DNA from 4 places in the Thermanaeromonas sp. DSM 22490 genome. Region 1 is predicted to be linked to each of the others. Evidence: riboswitches for the same ligand, from Rfam matches in the RefSeq annotation. Region 1 holds a riboswitch; each other region holds the start of a gene.
What was found. Region 1 has a riboswitch for cyclic di-GMP ahead of AC1BI1_RS00610 (type II secretion system F family protein). Riboswitches for the same ligand answer to the same signal wherever they lie in the genome.
Positions count from the first base shown of each region.

Region 2: linked by a shared signal. The riboswitch ahead of flgB (flagellar basal body rod protein FlgB) and the one ahead of AC1BI1_RS00610 (type II secretion system F family protein) in region 1 are both predicted to bind cyclic di-GMP.
Region 3: linked by a shared signal. The riboswitch ahead of AC1BI1_RS07935 (HD-GYP domain-containing protein) and the one ahead of AC1BI1_RS00610 (type II secretion system F family protein) in region 1 are both predicted to bind cyclic di-GMP.
Region 4: linked by a shared signal. The riboswitch ahead of AC1BI1_RS03730 (methyl-accepting chemotaxis protein) and the one ahead of AC1BI1_RS00610 (type II secretion system F family protein) in region 1 are both predicted to bind cyclic di-GMP.

Region 1 covers NZ_JBJHHE010000001.1:128,840-132,558, reverse strand. Annotated here, with positions in the region: gene AC1BI1_RS00620 (type II secretion system protein) at 1-119, opposite strand, end outside; gene AC1BI1_RS00615 (prepilin-type N-terminal cleavage/methylation domain-containing protein) at 261-776, opposite strand; gene AC1BI1_RS00610 (type II secretion system F family protein) at 855-1,934, opposite strand; cyclic di-GMP riboswitch class I at 2,123-2,210, opposite strand; gene AC1BI1_RS00605 (type IV pilus twitching motility protein PilT) at 2,259-3,266, opposite strand; gene AC1BI1_RS00600 (GspE/PulE family protein) at 3,274-3,719, opposite strand, start outside.
Region 2 covers NZ_JBJHHE010000003.1:208,109-211,827, reverse strand. Annotated here, with positions in the region: gene fliE (flagellar hook-basal body complex protein FliE) at 1-203, opposite strand, end outside; gene flgC (flagellar basal body rod protein FlgC) at 242-670, opposite strand; gene flgB (flagellar basal body rod protein FlgB) at 673-1,071, opposite strand; cyclic di-GMP riboswitch class I at 1,231-1,345, opposite strand; gene AC1BI1_RS03875 (bis-aminopropyl spermidine synthase family protein) at 1,448-2,518, opposite strand; gene AC1BI1_RS03870 (AbrB/MazE/SpoVT family DNA-binding domain-containing protein) at 2,639-2,854, opposite strand; gene AC1BI1_RS03865 (hypothetical protein) at 2,887-3,270, opposite strand; gene fliS (flagellar export chaperone FliS) at 3,366-3,719, opposite strand, start outside.
Region 3 covers NZ_JBJHHE010000010.1:7,595-11,313, reverse strand. Annotated here, with positions in the region: gene radA (DNA repair protein RadA) at 1-508, opposite strand, end outside; gene AC1BI1_RS07940 (phosphatase) at 524-1,270, opposite strand; gene AC1BI1_RS07935 (HD-GYP domain-containing protein) at 1,985-2,620, opposite strand; cyclic di-GMP riboswitch class I at 2,704-2,797, opposite strand; gene AC1BI1_RS07930 (AbrB/MazE/SpoVT family DNA-binding domain-containing protein) at 2,891-3,247, opposite strand; gene pnpS (two-component system histidine kinase PnpS) at 3,231-3,719, opposite strand, start outside.
Region 4 covers NZ_JBJHHE010000003.1:171,590-175,308, forward strand. Annotated here, with positions in the region: gene AC1BI1_RS03720 (amino acid permease) at 1-768, opposite strand, end outside; gene AC1BI1_RS03725 (M1 family metallopeptidase) at 898-2,469, shown strand; cyclic di-GMP riboswitch class I at 2,510-2,601, shown strand; gene AC1BI1_RS03730 (methyl-accepting chemotaxis protein) at 2,674-3,719, shown strand, end outside.

The DNA of each region.
Region 1 (3,719 bases):
TTGAAGGCGCTAGGGGACACAATCCCCGCCAGCACCCCGATTATGGCAATAACCACCAGAAGCTCCACCAGGGTGAAGCCGCGCTGATCGCGGTCACGACTCGCCAAACTGAACTTCAATGGTGCACATCCTTTCCCAGCAAAAAGAGAATTCCCACCACTACCTCACCCCTGCCGGATCAGGACATTGCGGCGGGCTGCACCAGAAGCAGCCAATAACGGTGAGGAGGAGGCCGGCAGTATATGGAACACTGCCTACTGTTATTGCTCCTTAGAGATCAGGATACACGTTGTAGAACCTGCGAATTTAACAACGTCAGAACCTAGATGCTCCTGTAAAGTCTTGGCGGAACCTGTGGGATTTGCCCCGGCCCCAGGTACCGAGGTCAACTCGAGCCACCTGGCTGGGTTGCCCCACCCTAGTGTGCCGCTGTCAGCATTTCTAAAAGTATAAGTTCCACCCCATGGATTTGTATTCGGCCAGCGCTCCAGGTAGGGACCATTCCAGCCAGTTTTACCATCCGTTACCACAAAACCTGTGTTAGCTGCGTCGTTACTTGGCCACTCTCCAGTATCGGTATAGTAATTCAAAGCCGCGGCCTTAATGGCCTTATAGTCTGCCTCCGCTGCCGCCACCTTGCCCTTCTCGATGGCTTTAAAGGCGTTAGGTGCAATAATGGCGGCCAATATCCCGATAATAGCTATGACCACCAGTAGTTCCACCAGGGTAAAACCGCGTTCATTGCTCAACTTCCTTCTCAGACTACCAAAGAGCATTTCGAGATTTACCTCCTTTGGATAAGGTATAACCTTGAATAAGTACCACTTTCCACTCCTCACGCTTCTCCCCTTCCGTCAGGACGCCAGAGTCCCGACCAGCTGGAACAGGGGGAGTAAAACCGACAAAACAATCAACCCTACCACAGCGCCCAGGCCCAAAATCAAGATGGGCTCGATAAGGGAGGACAACCGCGCGGCCATCTCGCCGACTTCGCGGTCGTAGAAGGCGGCCAGTCTAGCCAGCAGGGCGTCTAGACTGCCCGTTTCCTCGCCCACGGTGACCATCTCTACTACCATAGGCGGGAAAACGCCGCTTTCCGCCAATGGCGAGGCTATACTCTTCCCATCCCTAACCTGCTCCTGGGCCAGGGCGATGGCCTCGGCCACTAGGCGATTACCTACCGTCCGCTCCACCACCTCCAAGGCTTGTAGAATAGGCACTCCGCTGTAAAGCATCGTCCCCAACGTGCGGCTGAACTGGGAAAGCAAGGCTTGATGTTTAAGACGCCCGAATACGGGAAGCCGCAATACGATTTTGTCTAGGGCGTAACGTACTTTTTCCCCCTGGGACCACCTCCAGAAAAAATATCCCAAGGCTATAAATCCTACCGATAATAAAAACCACCACCGCCTAAAAGACTGGCTCAACCCCAATACCACTCTGGTCGGCCAGGGTAAGGGTACGCCCAGATTCCCGATTATATTGCTGAACATGGGTAAAACAAAAGTTATCATAAAGCCTATGGAAGCCAGAGAAACTATAAAGACTATAAGGGGATAGGTCATGGCCGATTTGATCTTTTCCTGAATTTCATGCTCTCGCTCGAAATGGTCCGCCAGCTTTAAAAGAGTCTCGTCCAGGGCTCCGCTCAACTCTCCAGCTTCTACTGAGTAGATCATTATAGGCGGAAATACCTTGGGAGATTTGCTCAAAGCGCTGTGCAATGTTTCTCCTTGCTGCAAATCTTCCAAAACCCTATCTATACTTCCTTTTAAGCGGGGATTATCCGCCTGCCTGCTCAGGGTTCTCAAAGCATTCACAATGGGCAAACCCGCCACCAGCATAGTGCCCAGCTGCCGACAAAACAGGGCCAGATCTCTACGGGTGACGCGCTTTAGAAACAAGGGCCTCAGGTTATCAGTCCTCAAGTTCACTTTAAAATCACTTCTGGGTCTGAGAGGACGCAACTCAGTTATGAAGAGGCCCTGGCCCCTCAACTGCCGGCTGGCGAGTTGTTCGCTGTCGGCTTCAATGATGCCACTAACGGAATGGCCTCTAGCATCCCGTGCTCGGTAACTAAACCTCATAATAAAAACCGGGCTCTTCCAGGATAGTACACCCTCCCGGCAGCCCGGCGACCTTAGGCTCCCCCCACCCTTAGGCCCGTAGCTTTGCGCCCCCGGCTTTCGCCGGGTTTGCCCTTATATACGGGTTATGAAAGTTTATATTTCGCCAAATCTCACCAAAATCCTGCTGGCTTAAATATGTTCCGGGGAAATTATTCCCCTACTTTCCAGCTGTTTCAAGGCCATCTCCATGGTCTGCATGCCAAAGCGGCCTCCTGTTTGCATAAGAGATACAATCTGGTGGGTCTTGCCTTCCCGGATCAGATTGCGTACAGCCGGCGTGGCTATAAGTATTTCCACGGCCGCCACCCTTCCCCGGCCGTCAGCCCGGGTTAGAAGCTGCTGGGTAATCACTCCCGCCAGGGTATCGGCCAGCTGTATCCGGATTTGAGCCTGTTGATGAGGAGGGAAAACATCAATGATGCGATCTATACTCTGGACGGCGCTGCCGGTGTGAAGGGTGGCCAGCACCAAATGTCCAGTCTCAGCGGCGGTAATGGCGGTGGCCACCGTCTCCAGATCCCGCATCTCACCCACCAGGATAACATCGGGGTCCTGCCTCAGGGCCGCCCGCAGGGCGCTGGCAAAGGAGGGGGAATCGCTCCCTATCTCCCGCTGGTTCACGATGCTTTTTTTATGGTGATGGAGGTACTCAATGGGGTCCTCTAAAGTAATTATATGGCAACTGCGCCTCTCGTTGATACGGTCGATCATGGCCGCCAGGGTGGTGCTCTTACCGCTTCCTGTAGGGCCGGTAACCAAAATCAAGCCGTGGGGCTGGTCGGCCAGCTCCCCCACCACCGGAGGTAAGCCGAGTTCTTCCAAACTGCGGATAACGGAACCCACCAGGCGAATGGCGGCTCCTGCGCTGCCCCGCTGGTGGAAGGCATTTACCCGGAACCTGCCCAGACCCGGGACGGAGTAGGCCAGGTCCAGTTCTTTCCGCTGTACAAATTCTTCCCAGCGGGGACCCAAAATTTGTTGGACCAGCATCTCAACAGTCACCGCTGTCAGAGGCGGCCATTGGTCCTGCGCCTCCAGTTTACCGTGTCGCCGGAAGACCGGCGGCAGCCCCACTGTGAGATGTACATCGGAAGCGCCAACCTGTGTAGCTGCAGCTAGAATATCATTTATATGCATGTCTTCTTCAAAATCCTCCCAAGGTAACACGCATTACTTCTTCAATGGTAGTAAGGCCTTGGCTGGCTTTCTCCAACCCGTCCTCGCGCAAAGTTACCATTCCTGCGGCTACGGCTGCCTTCTTAATCTCGTGGGAAGGTGCCTTGTCTGCTACCAGGGCCCTGATATCTTCAGTCATAACCAGGACCTCCTGTATGGCGGTTCTTCCCTGGTAACCTGTGTAATTGCATTGGGGGCACCCTCGGCCCCTGTAAAAAGTTAATCCCTGCCGGTCTTGTACAAAGGTATAGGCTGGATCTTCAGGGCCGGGTTGGTAGGTTTCACGACAATTATGACATATCAACCGGGCCAAGCGCTGGGCCACCACGCCTATAAGGGAAGAGTTAACGAGGAAGGGTTCCACCCCCATATCTAAAAGGCGCGTAACCGCTCCTGCCGCGTCATTGGTATGTA
Region 2 (3,719 bases), on a different contig from region 1:
TGAAGGTCCTGGACTTCGCCGGTCAAATACCTGAGGGTGAGTGCATCGGCCTGCTTCTGGCTTTCATTTAAGGCTTTAAATTGTTGTGCCAGCACTTCCCGGAAAGAGGAAACCAGCTCAAAGGCCCCGGCTTTTTTTGCGGCCCGCCCTTCCTGGAGCGGGACGGGCGACACGGGTAATAGCATAGATATCTCGCTCAGCATGTGACAGTCTCCTTTCCTCAGTCCAATCTAAGAGGAGGTTAGGCCCGGCCAATCTCCAGGGCTTTTAGGGCCATGGCTTTGGCTGCGTTAAGCACCGTTACGTTGGCCTCGTAGGCCCGGGCGGCGGTGATCATATCTATCATTTCGTTTACTACATTGATATTGGGCAGGGCCACGTAACCCCGGGCATCAGCATCGGGATGGGACGGGTCGTAAACCATCCTGGGAGGCGTGCTGTCCTCGGCGATAGCCACCACCCGCACACCCTCACCCGGCACAAGGCTCTCGCCGCTCCCCAGGGTCTCCCGCAAGCGCTCGGCGAAGATGGCCACCTGGCGGCGATAAGGGCCTCCCCGGGGCGTGCGGGTAGTATTGATGTTGGCCAGGTTGCTGGCTATCAAGTCCAGTCGCAACCGTTCGGCCGTTAAGCCGGAAGCGCTAATTTGCAGGGCAGGAAGCAATTCCATCCTTACCTTCTCCCTTCGTTAATTACATACCGCAACATCCCCAGGCGACCGTTTAACTGTTGCACGGCCAGGTTATAATTAATACTATTCATGGCTAGCTCTACCATTTCCCGGTCAATGTCCACGTTATTGCCATCTTCCCTCATCGAAGTCGTTCGTTCCTGTTCCACCCGCGGCTCTATGGAAAAAGTGCTCCGGGGCAGGTGTTCAGGATGAGTGCGGTGGAGGGATAAGCCCCCTTCTACCTTTAGGGCGCGCCGCAACTGTTCCTCGAAAGTCACATAGTAGCGTTTAAAACCGGGAGTGTTGACGTTGGCTATGTTATGGGCAATGGTGCGCTGCCGCAGAGCAGCCGCATCTAAAGCCCTGGTCAAAACTTCCAGTACCGGCGACAAAAACACTTATAATCTCCTCTTTTTCCTCTTTTTTCGTCTTTATCCTAGATCTTAATAAGAAATTGGCAAAATGTGTATAGGTCTATAGTCCCCATTTCTTTTAGGACTATAGTCCTATCAAAATAGCCCGCTCCTTGCAAGGGCGGGCCTTCCCTCGACCCCGGCGCCGGCAGCCTGGCGATCTTAGCCCTGGCAAACCCGTGAAAATACTCGGTCTGCCAAAGCCTTAGACCCATGGCTTTGCGCGCATCCCCTTTCGGGGAGCTTGCCCTTGACAACAGAGCGCCGAGTAAGAATTTTTTACTCTACAACTGATAATTATTCAACATAAAAAAGCAAAATCCTGCACCGTTCGCCAAAATTTAGGTAAAAAATTTCGTGGTTACTCCTTACCATATATAAGGGCTTCCTCATCCACATACAGTTCACAAATTGCGGGCTCATTTTTAATACCTTCAACATGTCCCAGAGTCTGTATACGGTACATGGCCGAACGGTACCAGTTTATACGTGGCTGTACCTGGACGAAAGGTAGATTAGTTTTGAGGCTGGGGAGAAGGTAATCCCAGTTAACGTAATGGTTGAAATCCTCGATGATATCGGTGAGGGTCACTTTAAACTTGCCTGCTAGCAACTGCTGTAATAAGTTCCATTTTTTTAAAGATGACTCGGCATGGGTTAAACCAAAATAACCGGCACATCCTTCGCCTTTAAGAGCCGTGAGGCCCCGATTAAGGCAAACCTCCAGGGCTTCCAGAGTCTCCGGTGGATCGGTAATAAAGGTATCAAAGTGGCCCACGTATTCACCGGGCAATCTATCCCGGAAGTCATACCTGCGGGCAGACACCGGCAAGTTTTCTTTCCGGGCCACCTCATTAATAAAATTAATGAGCCTTTCGTCGATTTCCAGCACTACTACCTCGCAGGGCATTCCTGAAAGCCCTGCCGCCAGACTAACCAGATCGTCATCGCCCAGGACCAGCAAGCTTTTACCCTCCAGGTCGCCACGGCTGGCCATCAGGGCTATCCGGCTCACCGTAGTCTGCGGCGTTACAAACCCCTGGTCGTACTCGATTATAGGCCGAGGACGTTGGGCTGTCACTTCTTCAAATCTTTGCAGCAAGTCCTCCAGCCCCTTTAAGGCTACTCCCCGGCCCTCACAGGCAGGACAAGTATAAATCTTCCGGGGTCGTATCCCTTCCCGGGCTACCACGTCTTGCCCGGCCAAAGTCAAACTGATTTCTCCGTCCGCCGTGACCTCTACCCAACCTCGCTCAGCCAGGAGGTTTATGGTTCTGGCCACAACACTAAAGGGCAGGCGGGCTAGCTGGACAACTTCCCAAAAGTGGGAGGTTGCGAGCAGGCCCGATATAACTTCCTCGATATCTCGTCCAGTGACCTCGATGCCCGTCTCCTCCCCTACTTTACGGGCGATCTCTTCCTTTAAGTCCATAATATGCCCCCTTCCTGAAGCAGTAAAAAAGGGAAGCCTTGGCGCCTCCCTTGCCAATTTCCTTTACGCTATATTTTTAGCATTTCTCGACCTCGTCCGTCAAGGTTGCTTTATTTATGGCTAGATTCTTAACCCGCTATTTCCCAGCGACTTTGGGTCCTCTGGAGAGTCCTCCAAATAATCCCTCAGGACTATCCGTCGTAAAATAACCTTTTCTCCCTGTACTTCTACCGCCACATGGTCTCCTGCTTCCCAGGCCAGGAGTTGCCTGATTTCCTTTGGTATAACTATCTGCCCCCGGCTGGAAAGTTTCGTAATAGCGATATTACGACTCACTCCATTGACCCCCTACCCCAGGCCCCGGTAGCTCATTTCCGGCGGTCTAAGCACCTTGGGACTATCTGTGTATTACGCTCATAGGCTTGCGCCACCCGTTGAGCTTTAAATAAAAGCTGCAGCTCCTCTTCCATCATTGCCCTATGGTGACAAGCCAGGTCTACAATTTCCTCATGTAGACGCAGGCATTCTGATAACACAGTTAAGAATGTCTGCCACGCTTCTTCCTTAGCCAGCTCCTGCCCAGCAATAGCTTGACTTAAATCTCCCAGCCGGCTTCGCCAGTTATTGGCTTCCTGCAGCAATTCGGCAAGTTGGGCAAAATCACCTGCAGCCACAGCCTCCTTTTGCCGGCAAAGTATTTCCCGTAACTCTTCTAGAGCAGCCACCTGCTCTGGAATCGCTCGCCTCTCCACTGTCTAAATCCTTTCCTTCCAGGCTTTTCTTCTACCTTTACCTGAAGGGTTCGTCAACCCGGTGCCCAAAACTTCCTCCTGGCGCTGTCCCTCTTTTAACCCCGCCAGTTTAATTCAGCCGTCCTGGTGCGGTAGTCATGGCTGTGGTAGCGCCGGGTGGCCTCCTCCCAAGTATCCCGCAAATCAGTTAACATGCTTCTTACATCGATAATATGTTTTGTGCTCTTCTTCACATTAGCCTCAATAAGCCAGCGGTACATAAAATCGTATAAGCGGTAAAGATTACGCGCTATTTCCCCTGCTTCATAATTTAAAGTCACCATCAGTTCGCTCAAAATCTCCTGCGCCCGTCCAATATAATAACTTGTCTTGGCATAATCCTTTTTCTCCATGGCCTGTAAAGCCTGGCTGCAAAATTTAATGGCGCCGTCATAAAGCATAAGCACCAG
Region 3 (3,719 bases), on a different contig from region 1:
TTGAATCTACAACTAATAGTACCGGCTTTAAGGTTTCCACTTGTTCCAGGATAGCTTGAACGTTCGTCTCGGTCAAAAGATAAATGGACGAAGAAACAAGCCCCAGTCGTTCAGCCCGCAGGCGCGTCTGGCCCAGGGATTCTTCCCCGGAGACGTAAAGGACCGCCCCATACCTTTGGGCTATAGAATGGGCCAATTGAAGCAAGAGGGTTGATTTACCCATGCCCGGCGCCCCGCCCACCAGGGTCAAGGACCCAGGGACGAGACCCCCTCCCAGAACCCGGTCCCATTCCCTTAAACCCGATGTGAGGCGCGCTTCGTCAAGCTCAGGCGCCTGGAGTAAAGCTACAGGGGCTGTTCTATGTCCTGCCGGAGACCTGGCATCCCCGGAGATAACCCCCATTTCCCTGGCCAGGGTATCCCATCCTCCGCAAACCGGGCAGCGCCCCAACCAGTTGACGCTTTCGTAGCCGCAAGCCTGGCAAACAAAGCGAACCTTGTTCTTAATGGGCCCTTACCTCCTCTAGGGTTGCTGGCCTTTAGGGGTCCTGCTACGCCTTCGGTGCCAGCCTAAATATTCCTTTACTCGATTAACTGTTAAATTCACTATCTGATCTTCGCTAATGCCGGCTCCCCGCACCACCTGCCAAGCTCGTACAAAATTACCTACAGCAGTGTAGATATGGGCATCGCTGGACACCACTACCGGTATTTTATGTTGCTTGGCCAAGCGAGCCAGTTGCTGGCAGCGCGGGAGGCTTCCCGGTCGACTGATGGAAAAGGAGTTATTGTTAAACTCCAATGCCTTGTTGGTGGCAGCGGCTGCCTGGGCCACCGCCTCCAGGTCCAAGGGAAAATCTGGATTGCCGGGGTGGACGAGTATGTGAACATAAGGGTTGTTCAAAGCGGCTATAGCGGCCCGGGTATATTCCTCCTGGCTGCGACCGTCAAAGCCGGTGTCCAGGTGGAAACCTGCTAAAACTATGTCCAATTTTTCCAATATTTTTTCTGGTACATCCAGGTGCCCTTCGTCATCGATAATGTTAGCTTCCACTCCCCGCAATATCTCTACTTCCCCTATTTTGCGCGGCAGGGCCACCAGGTTGTGGAAATAATGTTCATGGGGACCGCCCGGCATTTTAAGCCCGTGGTCGGTAATGGCGATCATTTTTAACCCTTTTTCACCAGCTGCTTCCGCCAATTCCTTGATTGTACTATAGGCGTGCCCGCTGGCAACGGTATGAATATGGAGATCGGCTTCACAATACATTTTTTTCGCCCCTTTTCTCCATTCTTGCCTCCTTACCTAAAGTATAGCGTAAGGGACAGCTCCTTGTCTTTTAAAATCGTCTTAAAAAACCAGGATTTATCAAGAAATAAATTTGCGTTGCATAAATAATTCTCCTGTTACGGGTAAATAATAATAGCGTCAGGGTCCATAGGGGCCGAGCCCAGAAGGTTACCGGGTCTTAAGTTTAAGGCTCGGTAACCTTCGGCCAAAGGTTGGTACCGGGTCATAGGGCTCGGTACCAGCCGGCGGGCAGATCACCGGTAGGTCCGTCAGGGCTTGCCGGCAGTCCAAGGATTGCCGGCAGGTCTGTAAGGATGACCGGTGGTCGAGCTAAGATAGTCTGGGATGCCGCAGGCTATTAGCTCTACGTTAATAAGCTGGAGGTCAGTAGTGGGTCGAGAGATCCATACTGGCTTCTAAGGTATCCTTGATCTATCGAGCTAAGGTTATGGCAAGTTCTGTAATGGTCTGCGGTAGTCGAAAGATTGCCGTGGGCTATGTAAGGATTTGTCATAGCCGGAGCAAAGGTCCTTATGGGCTCTTTTTACAAAGAAGGCCACTCTTTTTAGGGTGGCCTTCCGTATTTTAAAAAAATGGCCCAGATTTAAACTCTGGGCAAAGTAAGTATATATGATAAAAAGGAGGTCAGAGGACGCTTGGTTGAAGGGCTAGCGGGTGTCCTTTCAGGTGAAATTATAACTCATTACTGTTAAGACTCAATGTTGTTCTGATTAAGATTTCATTAATTTTGCGGCGCCCTGTTCCTCGCCGGCCTTTAAGTAAGTGTTTGGTCAGGGAAAAGAGGGCTTCGACTACTTCTGGATCGAACTGGGTACCACTACACCTCTCCACTTCCTGCATAGCGGCTGCCAGATGGCGCATCTTTTGATAGGGTCGAGGAGAGGTCATGGCATCAAAAGCATCAGCCAGGGCTATAATCCTGGCCCCCAGAGGGATCGCTGGCCCTATCAGGCCGCAGTAACCTCCCCCGTCCCATTTTTCATGATGATAAAGTATCATTTCTTTAATAGGCTTCCAGGCCTCTAAGTCCGGTAAAAGTTTACAGCCCTCCTCCGGGTGCCGGTACATCTTTTGCCATTCAGCAGGCGTTAACTCGCCTTTTTTATGTAAGGTGCTTTTAGGTATGCGAATTTTGCCGATATCGTGCACCAAGGCTCCTAAAAAGATCTGTTCTATCTCATCTTCAGGCAAACCGAGCTCGCCCGCCAGCTGATAGGCTATTGTTGCCACGTGAATGCTATGATTGTAGGTGAGGCGCGAGTGGCGGAACAATCGCTGTAATAAAACGGTGACGGTCTCGGCGATCACTTAGGTTAACATCCCTTTCTTCTCATTACTGCCCGTTAAAATAAAATAACCTTGCTTCAAGGGCAAGGCTATTTCCTCAGCGAGCCGGTAGCCTGGCGATCATAGCTTCCCTGCTGGAGGAGCCTTAGACCCATGGCTTTGTGCCCCTGCCTTTCGACAGGTTTACCCTGAAGCAGCTCACATTTCCTGTAAATGCTTTATTTTGTTTGGCGCTTATTTGTGGGATATGGAGGTTATTAACTTATTCGACACTATCACCCAAAATCCTACTCAATCTTTCCAGTTCCCACCCTTTCCCACCAAAATTTTTAAATCCAGCTCCCGGGCTAGGGTGTATACATATTTTTCCGCGCATCGGCGGCACAAAGTTTGGCTCCAAACATTGAGCAAATCCACCATGCAACCACAAAAGCTGCAAACTTTTTGGGGAAAGCTTTTGCGTATATACCATTGCCCATCTTCCCGGACCAGAAATTCTACTTCTTCGCCGGCGCGTATTTCTAATTGCTGCCGCATCTCCAGGGGCAAAGTTACTCGCCCTTTATCGTCTACTACTCGACGATAAATGACTTCCTGGCTTTTGTCCTGGTCAAAGCCCTCGCTCTTCTTCTCACGTAACCCGGTCACCCCCTTCCATGCCTTCCAGCAAGGGTATTACAAAATAAAAGTTGCTGCCCTTCCCCAAGGTGCTCTCCACCCCTACGGTGCCCCTGCAGGATTCCACCATGTGCTTGACAATGGCCAGGCCTAGACCTGTCCCTCCCATCTCTCGGGAACGGGCCTTATCCACCCGGTAAAACCTCTCGAAAACCCGCGCCAGGCTTTCTTTCGGTATGCCTATACCGGTATCCCTTACCTCCACCCGGGCCTTTCGCCCCTCCTGGAAGGCTACCACGGTCACCGAGCCTCCTCTGGGGGTATATTTAATACCGTTATCCAGGAGGTTGAGCAGGATCTGCTCCAGAAAATGTTCCGGCAAGCAGAGAGGCGGAAAGCCCTCCGGAATGTCCACCTTTAAATCTACCCCTTTTTCTTGAGCTAGGGGTCCTACGACCTCCAGGACCCGGTCCAGGGCTTGCTTCAAAGAGGCGCCTTTAGT
Region 4 (3,719 bases), on a different contig from region 1:
ACCGATAATGCCTCGCGGTAAGTCCCGGGCGGGATTGTGGACCTCTTCCGCAGCAGCGGAGACAGCATCAAAGCCAATATAAGCAAAAAAGATAATGGCTGCTCCTTGCACCACTCCCGGAAGACCGAAGGGAAGAAAAGGGTGCCAGTTAGCAGGATTGACTCGAGGAGAGCCTAAAGCTAGAAAGGCCAGAATTACCAGGAGTTTAATGGCTACCACGATTTTATTAGTGGTCGCGCTGGTTTTGGTGCCAATAATAGCCACAAGGGTCATTAGCAGAGTAACTAGAATTGCTGGCAGATCAATTATACCACCTTTAAAGGGGGGGTTGACTAAGGCGGCCGGCAAAAAGATCCCGGCAGAGCGCAGCATGTCGGTAAAGTAGGAGCTCCAGCCAAGGGCTACTGCTCCGGCAGCCACCATATACTCCAGGACTAAATTCCACCCGATGATCCAGGCTATGATTTCTCCTAAAGCAGCATAAGTGTAAGTGTAGGCGCTGCCGGCTACCGGTATCATGGAGGCCAGCTCAGCGTAGACCAAAGCTGCCAGGGCTGCAGCTATACCTGAGAGTATAAAGGAAAGGACCAGGCCCGGACCAGCATAATTGGCTGCAGCTACTCCGGTCAGAACGAAAATACCGGTACCGATAATAGCTCCTACGCCCAGGGCTATTAAATCAACTGCATTCATGTTGCGTTTTAATTTTCCTTCCTCCTGGACATCTTCCAATAGCTGGCTTACAGGTTTGGTCCGCCAGATGCTCATGTTCCCCTCACCTTTTACTTGTAGTTTGTTTTAGTATATACCCCTGGCCCAGGCCTATACGGCAAAAATGCTAAAGATAGCAGGAGAATAGATAATTTTGTCGAATTAGCCGTCAGAAGGGGGCCAATGATGCGGGGTAAAAAATTGTTGTTTCTAGCTTTACCGGGCCTTTTATTGGCGCTTTACTCTTACATATCTTTACCTTTTTCCTTCTCGCGCTCTCCAGGGGCGGAAATTGTACCTTGGGCAAGCTACAGGCAGGTAGTGTTGGATCCACCTCCTCTAAAAGTAAAGGGTGAAGTTATGGTACCGGCCGGCCAGATTTTGGGCGCCGGCAATACTTACCTTCCCCTGTCCCGCGCGCTAAGTCTCCTTGGTTTACCTTCTTCTAGTCGTGATCTTAACGAAGTCCGGCTGCCCGTCTGGGGTAGTGGTAGCTCAGGATACTCCCACTATCGTTACTATCCTGTCTATAATATTCAGGCCCGCCTGGAGCCCGAAGAAAGGTTAATACAAGGCAGGCTTTTCCTGGCTTATCAGAATCCTTACTTTTATCCTTTGTCTGAGCTCCAGTTCAATCTCCCGGCCAACGGCCTGCCAGGCACAGGGGATTTGCTCACCATCCACCAGGTACTTTTGAACAGAAAAGAAGCTAAATTTAAAGTTCAGGGTGCCAGGCTCCAGGTACCCTTGATTCAGCCCTTGCTCTCCAAACAAACTGCCGCTGTGGAAATCATCTTTTCCACTCGTCTACCTCCTAAGCCTGCACGGCTGGGTATTTTTGATGGTGTAATAATGGTTTCCGGCTGGTACCCGTTGCTGGCGCCGCGGCAGAAGGGCTCATGGCAGGGGATGGCGGAAGGGGCAACCTTTGGTGATCCCTATTTTGCCGATGCAGCTTATTATAAAGTAGATTTGGATTTGCCTTCCGGGCCAACGGTAGTGACCAGTGGGCGCGTTACCAGCCGCCAGGAAAAGCTCGGTCGGACTGTCTGGTCTTTCACCAGCGAGCTTCCCATCCGCGAGTTTGCCTTTGCTGCGGCGGACGACTGGCAGTTTAGCAGCCGTACCATAGGACGGGTAAAGGTTGTTCTGGCTGCTAGAGGTCAACCTTTGCCTTCCACTCTGGAGACCGCGGGGAAAGCTCTAAGTTATTTCCAGGAATATTTTGGGAGTTATCCCTTTTCTTACCTTAATTTAGTAGAAGTGCCCCTGGAAAGCCTGGTAGGGATGGAATATCCCGGGCTCATTTTTTTAAGCACCCTGAAAAGCTATAGCCCGCCGGTTGTAGTTCACGAAGTAGCCCACCAGTGGTGGTATAACCTTGTGGGAAGCGATAGTATCAGGGCGGCTTGGATAGATGAAGGCCTGGCAGAGTACAGCACTATGCTCTACTACGGCGCTACCGGTCTCAATTTTTACCGACAACGAAAAGCCACTTTAATAGCCGAAGCGGGAGAAGGCCTCCTGCCCCTGGAAAAGGATTTGACCAGCTATCCTTCGGAAGAAGATTATCGCCGGATTGCGTACCGCCAGGGAGTGCTGTTTTGGCTGAAATTGGAAGAAAAGATGGGCCAAGCAACTTTGCGGGAAGCCTTACGCTATGTCCAGGAATATTATCGCTTTGATAGGATAGAAGCCCCAAGCTTAAAGCAGATACTGGACTTCTACAGCGACCCTGAGAAATATCTTGCGTATTAACTTAAAAGTAAAGTATAATTGAGGCGAAATTAACAGAATTTCCCCGAAAAGGCAAATCCGTCGAAAGGCGGGGGCGCAAAGCTACAGGGTCTACAGCCGTTTTATAAACGGCTAGGACAGCCGGCTGCCGGGGTGGAACGGGGCTACCCCAAGGAAGTGTAGCCCTTTATTTTTATTATATACGGATGTAAGGAGGCCGTAAAAATGCGAGATTTTAAGTTCTGGCGGAAGAGGAAAAAGGACCCGGTAAAGGAAGAGGTCCATACTAAAAAAGAAGCAAAAGGGTTTTCCTTTTTTGGGCGGTTTAAGCTAGGGACCAAGTTAATGGGCGGATTTCTTCTGGTTATTGCTATTTTTGTGGCCGTAGTTATTATCGTTAATACCGATCTTCAGCGTATTCATCAGTTGGACCTCAAGGTGGGAAAGCTCCAGCAGCACAATCAATTGTTTAGTGAGATGTCTATTTCCATATGGGAAGGTTACCGCCGGGCCACAGATTACATAATTAACGGCTCCCAAACCCATGTTTTAAGTTTTGAGGAAGCCATGAAACGCTTTTATGAGGCCAAAGCCCAGCTGGACAACCAAAATTTAGATGACCAGATGAAAGGTTTTGCTGCCGCCATGGAGCAAGCCGCTAAAGGGTTTGAGAACACCTTTAAAAACAACATTGTTAATACCAGTCAGCAGGACCGTATGCTAACCCTCCCTATCTTGAGTTTCCAGATGGGGGCTGCCGTAGACAACATTAATAATATAGGAAGCCACCTAAAAAAAGAAATTACCCGCCAGCGGGAAGAAGCTCAAAGGGAACTAGATACAGCCATTCTGTATGCTAAATCAACGCTGCTCTCGGGTCTTATTCTCGCCTTCCTCATGGGTTTATTAGTAGCCTTTCTTTTCACCCGCCTTGTCGGTCGTCCCATCGCTCAAATAGTAGCCTATGCCAACCGGGTAGCGGCCGGTGATCTCACGGGAGAGGCGGTAAGAGTAAAATCCCAGGATGAACTCGGGCAACTAAGCAGCGCCTTTAACGCCATGGTACAGAAGTTACGCCAGCTTATTGGACAGGTGCGAGATCTGGCTACGGAAGTGGCCGGATCCAGCCATGACCTGGCCCAGATGTCCCACGAGGTGGGTGAAGCAGCTCGGCAGGTGGCGGTCACAGCCCAGGAAATGGCTCGCGGTGCTGAACACCAGGCCCAGCAGGTGAGCGACACTGCTGCGGCTATCGAAGCGCAGGCAACGCG